Regions from separate parts of the Acidovorax carolinensis genome, predicted to be linked through region 2. Evidence: riboswitches for the same ligand, from Rfam matches in the RefSeq annotation. Region 2 holds a riboswitch; the other holds the start of a gene.

Region 1 (6,176 bases), 1.2 Mb from region 2:
CGGCGTGCAGCGCGGCGGTGAAACCGACCTGGCCCTGCTGACCGACGGCCTCAGCGCCGAGCGCGAGCAAGGCATCACCATCGACGTGGCCTACCGCTACTTCGCCACCGAAACGCGCAAGTTCATCATCGGCGACGCGCCCGGCCACGAGCAGTACACCCGCAACATGGTCACGGCCGCCAGCAGCGCCGATGCGGCCGTGGTACTGGTCGATGCCACCAAGCTCGACTGGAAAAACCCCGAGCTCGCCCTGCTGCCCCAAACCCGCCGCCACAGCCTGCTGGCCCACCTGCTGCGCGTGCACTCGCTGGTGTTTGCCGTGAACAAGCTCGATGCGGTGCAAGACCCCGTGCTGGCCTTCAAACACATTCAGGGCGCACTGGCGGCGTTTGCCCAGGCCGCAGGCATTGCCGTGCGCGCGACGGTGCCCGTGTCGGCCCTCAAGGGCTGGAACGTGGTGAACGCCCACGCTGGCTGGTGCGGCTATGACGGTCCTACCCTGCTGCAAGTATTGGAAGAACTGCCCAACACCCCCGCCGACACAGCGCTGGCACCGGCCTTCCCTGTGCAGTGGGTCGAAAAGTTCTCATCCTCGTCCGACACCTCTCAGGGTCGTCGTATTTTCTGGGGCCGCGTGGCCGCCGGCAGTTTTGCGCCCGGCACGGCGGTGCAGATCTTCCCCAGCGGCCAGCTCGCCACGGTGGCCCAGGTGCTGGACCACGCCCGCCGCCCCAAGGACGTGCCCGCAGGCACCAGCGCAGGCATCATCCTCGACCGCGAGGTGGACGTATCGCGCGGCGACTGGATTCTGGCCGCGCCCACCGCCGCAGCAACCCCTGCCGAGGACGACTTTGGCGACACCCCAGCGGCCGTGCCCGCATGGCCCGCCAGCCGCGAGCTGCGCACCACCGTGGCCTGGATGGACGACGAGCCCCTGGTCGCAGGCCGCGTGTACTGGGCACTGCATGGCCACCGCTGGGTCAAGGCCAAGGTGAAAGCCGTGGTGCACAAGCTCAACATCAACACGCTGGCCGAGGAATCGGCCACGCAGCTCGACCCCAACGCCATCGGCCATGTTCAGCTCGTGCTGCAAGAGGCCATTCCCGCAGCCGCATTCAGCAAGGCGCGTGTCCTCGGCTCGCTGATCCTGGTGGACACCGCCAGCCACAAGACGGCCGGAGCGGTGCTGATCAACTGACCTGCATCAATCCACTGAACCCACACTGGCCGCAAGGCCCCTCTAATCTCGTCGGTGAAAGCTTCTAAAATAAAGGGTTTTCACCGACCCACACAACTTCTGCCATGACCCACGTCGTTTCCGAAAACTGCATCAAGTGCAAGTACACCGATTGTGTGGACGTGTGCCCCGTGGACTGCTTCCGCGAAGGCCCGAACATGCTCGTCATCGATCCCGATGAGTGCATCGATTGCGCCGTGTGCATCCCCGAGTGCCCGGCCAACGCCATCTTTGCCGAAGAAGACCTGCCGGCCGACCAGCTCGCCTTCATCAAGCTCAACGCCGACCTGGCTTTTGCCGACGGCTGGAAGAGCATCACCAAGCGCAAGCCCGCCCTGCCCGACGCCGACGAGTGGAATGGCAAGCCCGGCAAGGTCAACGACCTGATCCGCTGATTGCGCCCGCGGCGCCCATACCTGCGCCCCACCGCTTGAACACCGCCACCTCCCATCTGGCCCCCACTGCTGCTGACGCCGTCGTCATCGGCGCGGGGCCTGTCGGGCTTTTTCAGGTTTTCCAGCTGGGCCTGCACGGCCTGCGCGCCCACGTCATCGACGCGCTGCACCACCCCGGCGGCCAGTGCGCCGAGCTGTACGGCGACAAACCCATCTACGACATTCCCGCCATTCAGGTCTGCACCGGTAACGAGCTGGTGCAACGCTTGTACGCGCAGATCGAGCCCTTTGCCCCCACGTTCCACCTCGACCAGCAGGTGAACACCGTGCAGGCCCAGCCGGGCGGCGGCTTCCTCGTCGGCACCGCGCAAGGCACCCAGCTGCTGGCGCGCACCGTGTTCATCGCCGCTGGCGTGGGCGCCTTCATGCCGCGCGCCCTCAAGCTGCCCGGCCTGGAGGCTTACGAGGGTGGCCAGCTGCGCTACCGCGTGGACGAAGGCACCAGCCTCGCCGGCCAGCGCGTGGTGGTGCACGGGGGCGACGAACCCGCCGTGCAGCAAGCCATTGCCTGCGCCACCGCCCCCGAGGCACAACGCCCCGCCCGCACCACGCTGCAACACCGCCGCGACGTATTCGACGCACCGCCCGCCCTGCTGGAGCAACTGCAAACCCTGCGCGCCGCGGGCCGCATCGAGGTCGCCATCGGCGTGGCCAGCGGCATCGTCGAAGAACAGGGGCGCCTCACAGCGCTGGAGCTGACCACGCCCGAGGGCCAGCCGCTGCGCCTGCCGCTGGACCTGCTGCTGGTGCGCCTGGGCCTGGTGCCGCGCCTGGGCCCCATTACCGAATGGGGCCTGCAACTAGAGCGCAAACAGCTCGTGGTGGACCCCGCCACCTTCGCCACCAGCACGCCCGGCATCCACGCCGTGGGCGACGCCATCACCTATCCCGGCAAGCGCAAGCTCATCCTGAGCGGTTTTCACGAAGCCACCCTCGCCGCCTTCGCCGCCGCCGAATGGCTGGCGGGGCACAAGCTGCCGCTGGAGTACACGACGAGCAGCGAGAGATTGCAGGGGTTGTTGGGGGTGTGGAAACCGGGGAACTGACAACGGGGTTTTGCCCGTTGCGGGGGTGCGGGGTGCGGGTTTCATGGTCGATGGCGGGTTTCGACCCGTTGCAGCAATTCACACCAAAGGCCCACGCCGTCGCCTGCCGGTGAATTCGGTCTGTGCAACGCATGACGGTTTTCGGCGCAACAGGCCCATCTGCGGCACGCAAAGTACGTGCTTTGCATGGCGTCGAACTACCCCGCTCGCGCACCGCTGTAAAATGAATGGTTAGCGAAAGAACCGTCATGGCCGCGGCCATGGAAGGCTTTCATTCTTGAAACCAAAGGTGGTGAAGATGAACAAGCCTTTCATTTCTCTGTGCCCCGAGATCACCCGGGCCAACGCGCTGACTCTGATGGACTGGCTGGAAGACGAGGACGTCACCCGCTACCTGAGCGATTCGCGCCACGTCTCCCGGTTCATCGAGCAGGTCATCGGCCGGGTCCAGCTACCGATCCTGACCCATTTGTTCAACCAGGGTGGCCGGTTCTTCATGGCCTACGACCAGCAGGACGTGCCGGTTGGCTTCGTGCGCCTCGTCAAGGCAGGCCCGGACTGCGAAATGGTTCTGGTCATTGGCAACCGCGACAACTGGGGCCGCAAGCTCGGCGCCAGCGCCATCCGCGAAGGCATGAAGCTCGCGTTCTTCGACATGCGTGCCGAGAAGCTCATCGCAAAAATTCACCCCGACAATGCGCGATCGCTGAAGGCCTTCCTGCACAGCGGCTTCTTGCTGCAAGGCGAAACGCCTGCGATGAATTCTCTCGTCATGAACTCGGAGCGCTACTTCCGGCTCTTGCGCGAAAGCCCGGCGGCGCACACCTCCGACATCTACATCACGGAGATCGACCAGGCCCGGCTCAGGAGTCTGGTCGAGCTCGAACGGGGTTCGGATATTTTTGAACTGGAGCATGAGATCGAGCGGGCCATCGTCGTCGATCCACGGCAAGTGGCGCAGGATGTCGTCACGATGAACTCCAAGGCCTTGCTGCAGGTGGACAACCAGGAAATGGAAGTGGCGCTGGTGTACCCGGAGGATGCAGACGACCGAGCCGGGAAACTGTCGGTTTGCTCCGGCATCGGCACCGCGATCCTGGGCTACAAGGCGGGCGATGCATTCAGCTGGCGTATTCCGAACCGAACCTGCCATATCCGGATTGCGAAAGTGCTTTACCAGCCGGAAGCTGCCGGCGATTTCCACCTGTAAGTCTGCACACTGCGCCACTGCCGCAGATCGCGCGTGGGCGCGTGGGCAGCTTGAGATTCAGCGGTCAAGTGGATTGTGCCGGACGCACGCACAGCGCCGTCACGGAGTGCAGCGGGGTAAATGACTCCTGGCCGATAGCTGGCCACCCTCCACAGCATATTTCCCCGCCCCGATAGAATGCGCCCCGCACCGCCGCAAGGCGCTGCACCGCTGGGGGTGCCCGGCAGCGCCAATGCTGCACGGGCTGAGACAGTCCCTTTGAACCTGATTGAGATCATCCTCGCGCAGGGAAGCCCGCCCCTCATTTCACGCCCTTGACCGCGCGTGGCCGGGGTCTTCCTTGCGCTGCAACGCACGGCACTGCCAAGGAATCCGCATGAGCACCCGCACCCCATCCGCCAACGAGGCGCTGACACCCGTTTCCAGCGAGCGGCGCGTCTTTGGCTGGCACGACCACGCCTCGCTGTGGTTCAGCCTGGGCGTGGGCCTGCTGGTGATGCAGGTGGGCGCCTATCTCATGCCCGCCCTCGGAACCAGGGAGGCCCTGTGGGCCATCGTGGCTGGCTCCATTCTGGGAGCTGGCTTGCTGGGCTGGGTGGCCAGGCTGGGCTGCGACAGCGGACTGGCCAGCGCGGGCCTGATGCACGCGGTGTATGGCCGCACCTTTGCGGGGCTGCCCATCATCCTGAACATCGTGCAACTGGTGGGCTGGGGCACGTTCGAGCTGGTGGTGATGCGCGATGCCACGGTGGCCATCGGTCAGCAGTCGGGCACCATGGCGGGCGAACATTGGCCGGTGCTGGCCACGCTGCTGTGGGGCGGCGTGGTGATGCTGCTGATCAGCGGCTCGATGGTGCAACTGGTGCGCAAGGTGATCGCGCGCGTGGCGCTGCCGCTGGTGGTGCTGTCGCTGCTGTGGCTGAGCTGGCAGTTTGTGTCGCTGGCGCAGGCCCACGGTTTTGAAGCGCTGTGGAACCGCAAGGGTGACGGCGGCATGGGCGTGCTGCCCGCGCTCGATCTGGTAATTGCCATGCCGATCTCGTGGCTGCCGCTGGTGGCCGACTACGCCCGCCATGGCAAAAGCGGCGGCGCCGCCCTGCGCGGCACCTGGCTGGGCTATGCGCTGGCCAACATGTGGTGCTATGGCCTCGGTGTGCTGGTGGCGCTGACCTTGCCCAGCAAGGACCTGGTGCAGGCCTTGCTGCTGGCCCAGGGCGGGCTGATTGCGCTGTCGCTGATATTGATTGACGAAGTGGACAACGCCTATGGCGACACCTATTCGGGCGCCGTGTCAGCCCACAGCCTGCTGCCGCGCTGGAGCGTGCGCCGCTGGGGCCTGGCCGTGACGGCGTTGTGCACTGCCCTGGCGCTGGTGTTGCCCATGCACAGCCTGGAGCCGTTTTTACTGCTGCTGAGCTCGGTGTTCGTGCCCTTGTTCGGCGTCATTCTGGGGCGCCTGGCTTTTGGCGCCAATGCACCGGCGTTGCTGGCAAGGGCCCGCCCCATCCATTCGACCCCCGTGGTGCTGTGGTTGCAGGGCATTGCGATGTATCACCTGGCGCCCAAACTGGTGCCCGGGTTGGGTTCCGCCTTGCCGACGTTGGTGCTGAGCTTTCTGCTGGCCTGGGTGACGCGTCCACGGCAGGCATGAGAAGCCCTGGCAGCTCGCCTGGGTCTGCGCAAGTTCACTACATTTTTGATAGCTGCTAGCGCTTATTCCAAAAGCGCTAGAGGCATAAAACACCCAAAACCAGCCTTCAGCCGCGCAAAACCAGCTGCACCACCGGCGCATACCCGTGGTTCAGCGGCCCGTGGCCCTGGCCGGTGTGTACGTCGGCACCGGCGGCAATGGCGCCCAGGATGTAGGCGCGGGCCTTTTCCACCGCCTGCGGCAGTTCGTGGCCCTGTGCCAAAAATGCCGCAATGGCCGACGACAGCGTGCAACCCGTGCCGTGACCGTTGTGCGTGGCGATGCGGGCGCTTTCGAGGCGCTTGCGCAGGCCACCCCGCGTGGCCAGCAGGTCCACCACAAGCTCGCCTTTCAGGTGCCCGCCCTTGAGCAGCACAGCGGGTGCTCCGAGGGCCAGCAGGTCTTGCGCGGCGTCGTCGAGCGCACCGATGCCTTCGATCTCACGGCCCAGCAGCAGCGCGGCTTCGTCAAGATTGGGCGTGACCACGGTGGCCAGCGGAAACAGCTCGTTCACCAGCACCTCCACGGTTTCACTGGC
Region 2 (6,176 bases):
TACAGGCTGCCACCGCCGCGCTGGAACTCTTCGGCCTTGGTCTCCATGCCCGCCGCCAGCGCCTCGGCCTCGGCCACCCCCTTTTGCTTTGCGAAGTCACGCACTTCCTGCGTGATCTTCATGGAGCAGAACTTGGGCCCGCACATCGAGCAGAAATGCGCCACCTTCGAGGCATCCTTGGGCAGGGTCTCGTCGTGGTATTCCTTGGCCGTATCGGGATCGAGGCCCAGGTTGAACTGGTCCTGCCAGCGAAAATCAAAGCGCGCTTGGCTGAGCGCATCGTCGCGCGACCGGGCACCCGGATGGCCCTTGGCCACGTCGGCGGCGTGCGCGGCGATCTTGTAGGCAATGATGCCCTGCTTGACGTCATCGCGGTCGGGCAGGCCCAGGTGTTCCTTGGGCGTCACGTAGCACAGCATGGCCGTGCCCATCCAGCCGATCATGGCGGCGCCGATGGCGCTGGCGATGTGGTCGTAGCCGGGGGCGATGTCGATGGTCAGCGGGCCCAGGGTATAGAACGGGGCTTCGTGGCAGGTCTTGAGCTGCTCGGTCATGTTGGCCTGGATCATGTGCATGGGCACATGGCCGGGGCCTTCGATCATGGTCTGCACGTCGTGCTTCCACGCCACCTGGGTCAGCTCGCCCAGTGTGTGCAGCTCGGCAAACTGGGCCTCGTCATTGGCGTCCGAGGCACAGCCAGGCCGCAGGCCATCGCCCAGGCTGAACGACACGTCGTACGCCTTCATGATGTCGCAGATGTCCTCGAAGTGCTCGTACAGGAAGCTCTCGCGGTGGTGCGCCATGCACCACTTGGCCATGATGGAGCCGCCACGCGAAACGATGCCGGTGCGGCGCTGGGCCGTGAGGTGGATGTAGGCCAGGCGCACGCCCGCGTGGATGGTGAAGTAGTCCACGCCCTGCTCAGCCTGCTCGATCAGCGTGTCGCGGAAGATTTCCCAGGTGAGGTCTTCGGCCACGCCGCCCACCTTTTCCAGCGCCTGGTAGATAGGCACGGTGCCAATCGGCACGGGCGAGTTTCGCACGATCCAGTCGCGGGTGGTGTGGATGTTCTTGCCCGTACTCAGGTCCATCACGTTGTCGGCGCCCCAGCGGATGGCCCAAACGAGCTTTTCCACTTCTTCTTCGATGCTGGACGTGACGGCCGAGTTGCCGATGTTGGCATTGATCTTGACCAGGAAGTTGCGGCCAATCGCCATCGGCTCCACCTCGGGGTGGTTGATGTTGGCGGGGATGATGGCGCGGCCCCGGGCCACCTCGTCGCGCACAAACTCCGGCGTGATGATGCGCGGGATGCTCGCGCCCATCGGGTTGCCCATCAGGCGCTGCTCACGGCCTGCGTCGGCCATGTACTGCTCCATCCACTCGCGCTTGCCGTTTTCGCGGATGGCCACGTATTCCATCTCGGGAGTGATGATGCCTTTCCTGGCGTAGTGCATCTGCGTCACGTTACCGGTGTGGTTGGCACCGCTCTTGGCGCGCAGGGGCTTGCGCTGCAGGGCGGCAGCCTCGGCACGCAGCTGGGCCAGGCGCGTGGCATCTTCGCTCTTTTGTCCATCGTCCAGCGCCACGGGCGCACGGCCCTCGTAGTGTTCCACGTCGCCGCGGCCTGTGATCCAGCCACCGCGCACGCTGGCCAGGCCCTGGCGCACATCGATCACGGCCTTGGGGTCGGTGTAGGGGCCGGAGGTGTCGTACACGCTGACCAGCTCGCCGTTGGTGAGCGCAATGTCGCGCACGGGCACGCGCAGGTCGGCGTGCAGGTGGCCGGGAAGGTAGGCCTTGCGCGATGCGGGGAAGGGCTCGCGCGTGCGTGCGAGCAGGTCGGCGAACTTCTCGGTGCTGGCCAGCTTGGCGTGGGGATCGGGGGCGTTCATGGGGCAGGTCTCCTGGTTCCGGTGGCGATAGGTGCTGCTCCGGAATGGACCTGTGCGCCCCTCGGGCGCAGCACGTGGCTGCAACTGAGGCATGGCGTGCCCACAGGGACTGCGGGCACGGGGACAAGGAGGTCGGCTCTTCTTCCGCCGGTATGAACCGGATCAAGTTCGTCGGGTTCGCAAGGCCTGCCGAATTTCTTCAGCCACCTCGCATCTCAGCGCTTACGCACACCCCGGAGCAGCCGCGAGTATAGGACAGCGATGCCTATACGGCCATCAACAGGCTCAGAGGCTGAGAGTTTTTCGGCCGTGACCGAAAGGTGCGTCAAAACGCATCGGATCTAGGCGCAAAACGCAGCCATAGCTCGGCCTATGGCGAGTATTTGCAACGACGAGCCGGTGTGTTTTGGCGTGCAAAGCGGGCATGGATGAAAGACTCTCAGCCTCTCAGGCCAGGCGTCCGATGAATAGCACGGCAAAGAAGAAAACTGCCGCGATGATGGTCCATTTCAGCACCACCAGGCCAAAGCGCTTGTAGCGCGCTTGGCCCGTTCCGGCATAGAACGCAAAGGAGACTGCCGCGGTCAGCAGCAGTGCCATGGCCAGCCAGCGAAACAGCAGCATGGACCCGCCGTCCTACCAGGCGCGCACAGGTTGCAGAAAACCGCTGGGTGCCTGGCGATCGTCCTCGAACGTCACTTCTTCCCATGCATCGGGCTGCGCCAGCAGTTCACGCAGCAGCAGGTTGTTCATGGCATGGCCCGAACGGAAGGCGCTGTAGGCAGCCAGCAGGGGCTTGCCGATCAGGTACAGGTCGCCCATGGCGTCCAGGATCTTGTGCTTGACGAACTCGTCGTCATAGCGCAACCCGTCGCTGTTGAGCACCTTGTAGTCGTCCATCACGATGGCATTGTCGAGCCCGCCGCCCAGCGCCAAACCGTGGGAGCGCATCATTTCCACGTCGCGCGTGAAGCCGAAGGTGCGCGCACGCGCGATGTCGCGGCTGTAGTTGCCGGCCCCCAGGTCGAACTCGACCCGCTGGCCTGTGGAATCGACCGCCGGGTGGTCGAAATCAATCTCGAAACTGAGCTTGTAGCCATGGTAGGGCGTCAGACGCGCCCATTTGGCATTGGCGCCCTCGCCCTCGCGCACCTCGACCGGCCGGGTCACGCGGATGAAGCGCCTGGGCGCGTTCTGCAACTCGACGCCCGCGCTCTGCAGCAGAAAGACAAACGAAGCCGACGAGCCATCCAGGATGGGAACCTCTTCGGCGGTGATGTCCACATACAGGTTGTCCAGCCCCAAGCCGGCGCAGGCCGACATGAGGTGCTCGACGGTGTGCACCTTGGCATTGCCTGTACCGATGGTCGATGCCAGGCGGGTATCGGTCACAGCGGCCGCAGAAATGGGGATGTCCACGGGCTGGGGCAAATCCACCCGGCGAAACACGATGCCCGTGTCGGGCTGTGCCGGCCGCAGGGTCAGCTCGACACGCTGGCCGCTATGCAGCCCCACGCCTACGGCGCGGGTCAGTGTCTTGATGGTGCGTTGCTTGAGCATCTGAGGATTTTAGTGGGCCAGCCCCGCAGGAAGCACGAGGGCCTTCCTATGACCCTGATAGAAAACGGAACGCCTGAAATCAGCGCGCGCCCCAACCAGAGACGCCGCGCAAGGGCCGCCCGCAGCGCTGGCGTCGTCCCCCTTCCCGCATCGCGCAGCGAGACGAGAGAAGGGGGAAGGCGCGAAGCGCCACAGGGGGTTGTCCTCTATCAATCGGCCTGTTTGCGCAGGAAAGCCGGAATCTCCAGATCGTCCATGCCGCCGGAAGACAGTGCATCCACGCGGGCTGCTGCCTGCGTGCGGTTGGTGCGCCAGACGCTGGGCACCGACATGCCGCCGTAGTCGGCCTGCGAGCCACCCACCATGCCGCCGGCCACACCCACGGCACCGCCCAGGCCAGCGGTGGTGGCCATGGGCATCTGGTAGGCCATGTTGTCCGTGCCGGTGCGCAGACCGCCCTGCACGACCGAAATGGGCTGGCGGCGTGCGTTGGGGCGCGACAGGCCCGTGGCCACCACGGTCACGCGGATCTCGTCGCCCAGGCTGTCGTCGTAGGCAGCGCCGTAGATGACATGCGCATCGGGCGAGGCATAGGCATTGATGGTGCTCATGGCCAGGCGCGATTCGGAGAGCTTGAGGCTGCCCTTGGCGGCGGTGACCAGCACCAGCACACCCTTGGCGCCCGACAGGTCAATGCCCTCAAGCAGCGGGCAGGCCACGGCCTGCTCGGCGGCGATGCGGGCGCGGTCGGGCCGCTGGCCGTGGCCGTGCCCATCATGGCCTTGCCGGGCTCGCCCATCACGGTGCGCACGTCTTCGAAGTCGACGTTCACATGGCCGTATTCGTTGATGATTTCGGCAATGCCGCCCACGGCGTTTTTCAGCACGTCGTTGGCATGGGCAAACGCCTCGTCCTGGGTGATGTCATCACCCAGCACTTCGAGCAGCTTTTCGTTGAGCACCACGATCAACGAATCGACATTGGCTTCGAGCTCGGCCAGACCGTTGTCGGCATTGCTCATGCGGCGCCCGCCCTCCCAGTCGAAGGGCTTGGTGACTACGCCGACAGTGAGGATGCCCATTTCCTTGGCCACGCGCGCAATCACGGGTGCGGCGCCGGTGCCGGTGCCGCCGCCCATGCCGGCGGTGATGAACAGCATGTGCGCGCCCGAGATGGCGGCGCGGATGTCGTCCACCGCGGCTTCGGCGGCTTCGCGGCCCTTGTCGGGCTTGCTACCCGCGCCCAGGCCGCTCTGGCCGAGCTGGATGGTGCGGTGGGCCGAACTGCGGGTAAGCGCCTGCGCGTCGGTATTCGCACTGACAAATTCGACGCCCTGCACGCTGCGGGCAATCATGTGTTCGACGGCGTTGCTGCCGCCGCCGCCCACACCGATCACCTTGATCTGGGTGCCCTGGTTGAATTCTTCGGCTTCGATCATTTCGATGGTCATGTTGGAGCTCCTGTTTCTAAATTCGTATGCAATTGCCAATGGGGGAAAGGGGGCCGGCTTCGAGGAACATATGGCGGTCCGGTACATCGCCATCGCTCTCGCGAAGTCTGATGGGGGCTACCACGCGCCAGCCAGAGTGGGTATTTCATGGTCAGAAATTCCCCACGATGAAATCCTTGAAGCGCCCGAACGCGGTCTTCATGGACCCGCTCTTTTGCGCCACCTTGTAGCCGCGCAGGCGGGCCAGTCGCGCTTCTTCGAGCAAGCCCATCACGGTGGCGGCACGGGGCTGGGCCACCATGTCCGACAGGGCGCTGGAATACTTGGGGATGCCACGGCGCACGGGCTTCAAAAAGATGTCCTCGCCCAGCTCGATCATTCCGGGCATCACCGAGCTGCCGCCCGTGAGCACGATGCCCGAGGACAGCACCTCTTCATAGCCCGACTCGCGCACCACCTGCTGCACGAGCGAGAAGATTTCTTCCACCCGGGGCTCGATCACGCCAGCCAGCGCCTGCTTGCTCAGCATGCGCGGGCTGCGGTCGCCCAGGCCGGGCACTTCCACCTGGGCCTCGGGATCGGCCAGCAGTTGCTTGGCATAGCCGCTTTCGACCTTGATGTCTTCAGCGTCCTTGGTGGGCGTGCGCAGCGCCATGGCAATGTCGCTGGTGATGAGGTCGCCCGCAATCGGAATCACCGCGGTATGGCGGATGGCGCCACCGGTGAAGATGGCCACGTCGGTCGTGCCCGCACCGATGTCCACCAGCACCACGCCCAGTTCGCGCTCGTCATCGGTCAGCACAGCCTGGCTCGATGCCAGCGGATTGAGCATGAGCTGCTCGACCTCCAGGCCGCAGCGGCGCACGCACTTGATGATGTTCTCGGCGGCGCTCTGGGCGCCGGTCACGATGTGGATCTTGGCTTCCAGGCGGATGCCGCTCATGCCGATGGGCTCTTTCACGTCCTGCCCGTCGATCACGAATTCCTGCGGCTCCACCAGCAAGAGGCGCTGGTCGCTCGAGATGTTGATGGCCTTGGCGGTTTCGACCACCCGCGCCACATCGGCCGCAGTCACTTCCTTGTCCTTCACCGCCACCATGCCGCTCGAATTGAGCCCCCGGATATGGCTGCCGGTGATGCCGGTGTAGACGCGCTGGATCTTGCAGTCGGCCATCAGCTCAGCTTCTTTCAGCGCCTGCTGAATGCTCTGCACGGTGGCGTCGATGTTCACCACCACGCCGCGCTTCAAGCCGTTGCTCGGGGCCACGCCC

Evidence for each region. Region 2 has a riboswitch for thiamine pyrophosphate ahead of thiC (phosphomethylpyrimidine synthase ThiC). Riboswitches for the same ligand answer to the same signal wherever they lie in the genome.
Region 1: another riboswitch for thiamine pyrophosphate. It lies ahead of CBP34_RS08585 (purine-cytosine permease family protein); the one in region 2 lies ahead of thiC (phosphomethylpyrimidine synthase ThiC).

The regions. Positions count from the first base shown of each region.
Region 1 is NZ_CP021361.1:1,829,369-1,835,544, reverse strand. Features, by position in the region: gene CBP34_RS08605 (sulfate adenylyltransferase subunit 1) at 1-1,198, shown strand, start outside; gene fdxA (ferredoxin FdxA) at 1,303-1,632, shown strand; gene CBP34_RS08595 (NAD(P)/FAD-dependent oxidoreductase) at 1,668-2,738, shown strand; gene CBP34_RS08590 (bifunctional GNAT family N-acetyltransferase/nucleoside diphosphate kinase regulator) at 3,037-3,948, shown strand; TPP riboswitch at 4,151-4,256, shown strand; gene CBP34_RS08585 (purine-cytosine permease family protein) at 4,325-5,599, shown strand; gene thiD (bifunctional hydroxymethylpyrimidine kinase/phosphomethylpyrimidine kinase) at 5,706-6,176, opposite strand, start outside.
Region 2 is NZ_CP021361.1:629,286-635,461, reverse strand. Features, by position in the region: gene thiC (phosphomethylpyrimidine synthase ThiC) at 1-1,895, opposite strand, end outside; TPP riboswitch at 2,018-2,141, opposite strand; gene CBP34_RS19605 (hypothetical protein) at 2,343-2,519, opposite strand; gene lpxC (UDP-3-O-acyl-N-acetylglucosamine deacetylase) at 2,532-3,455, opposite strand; partial or broken gene ftsZ (cell division protein FtsZ) at 3,665-4,905, opposite strand; gene ftsA (cell division protein FtsA) at 5,057-6,176, opposite strand, start outside.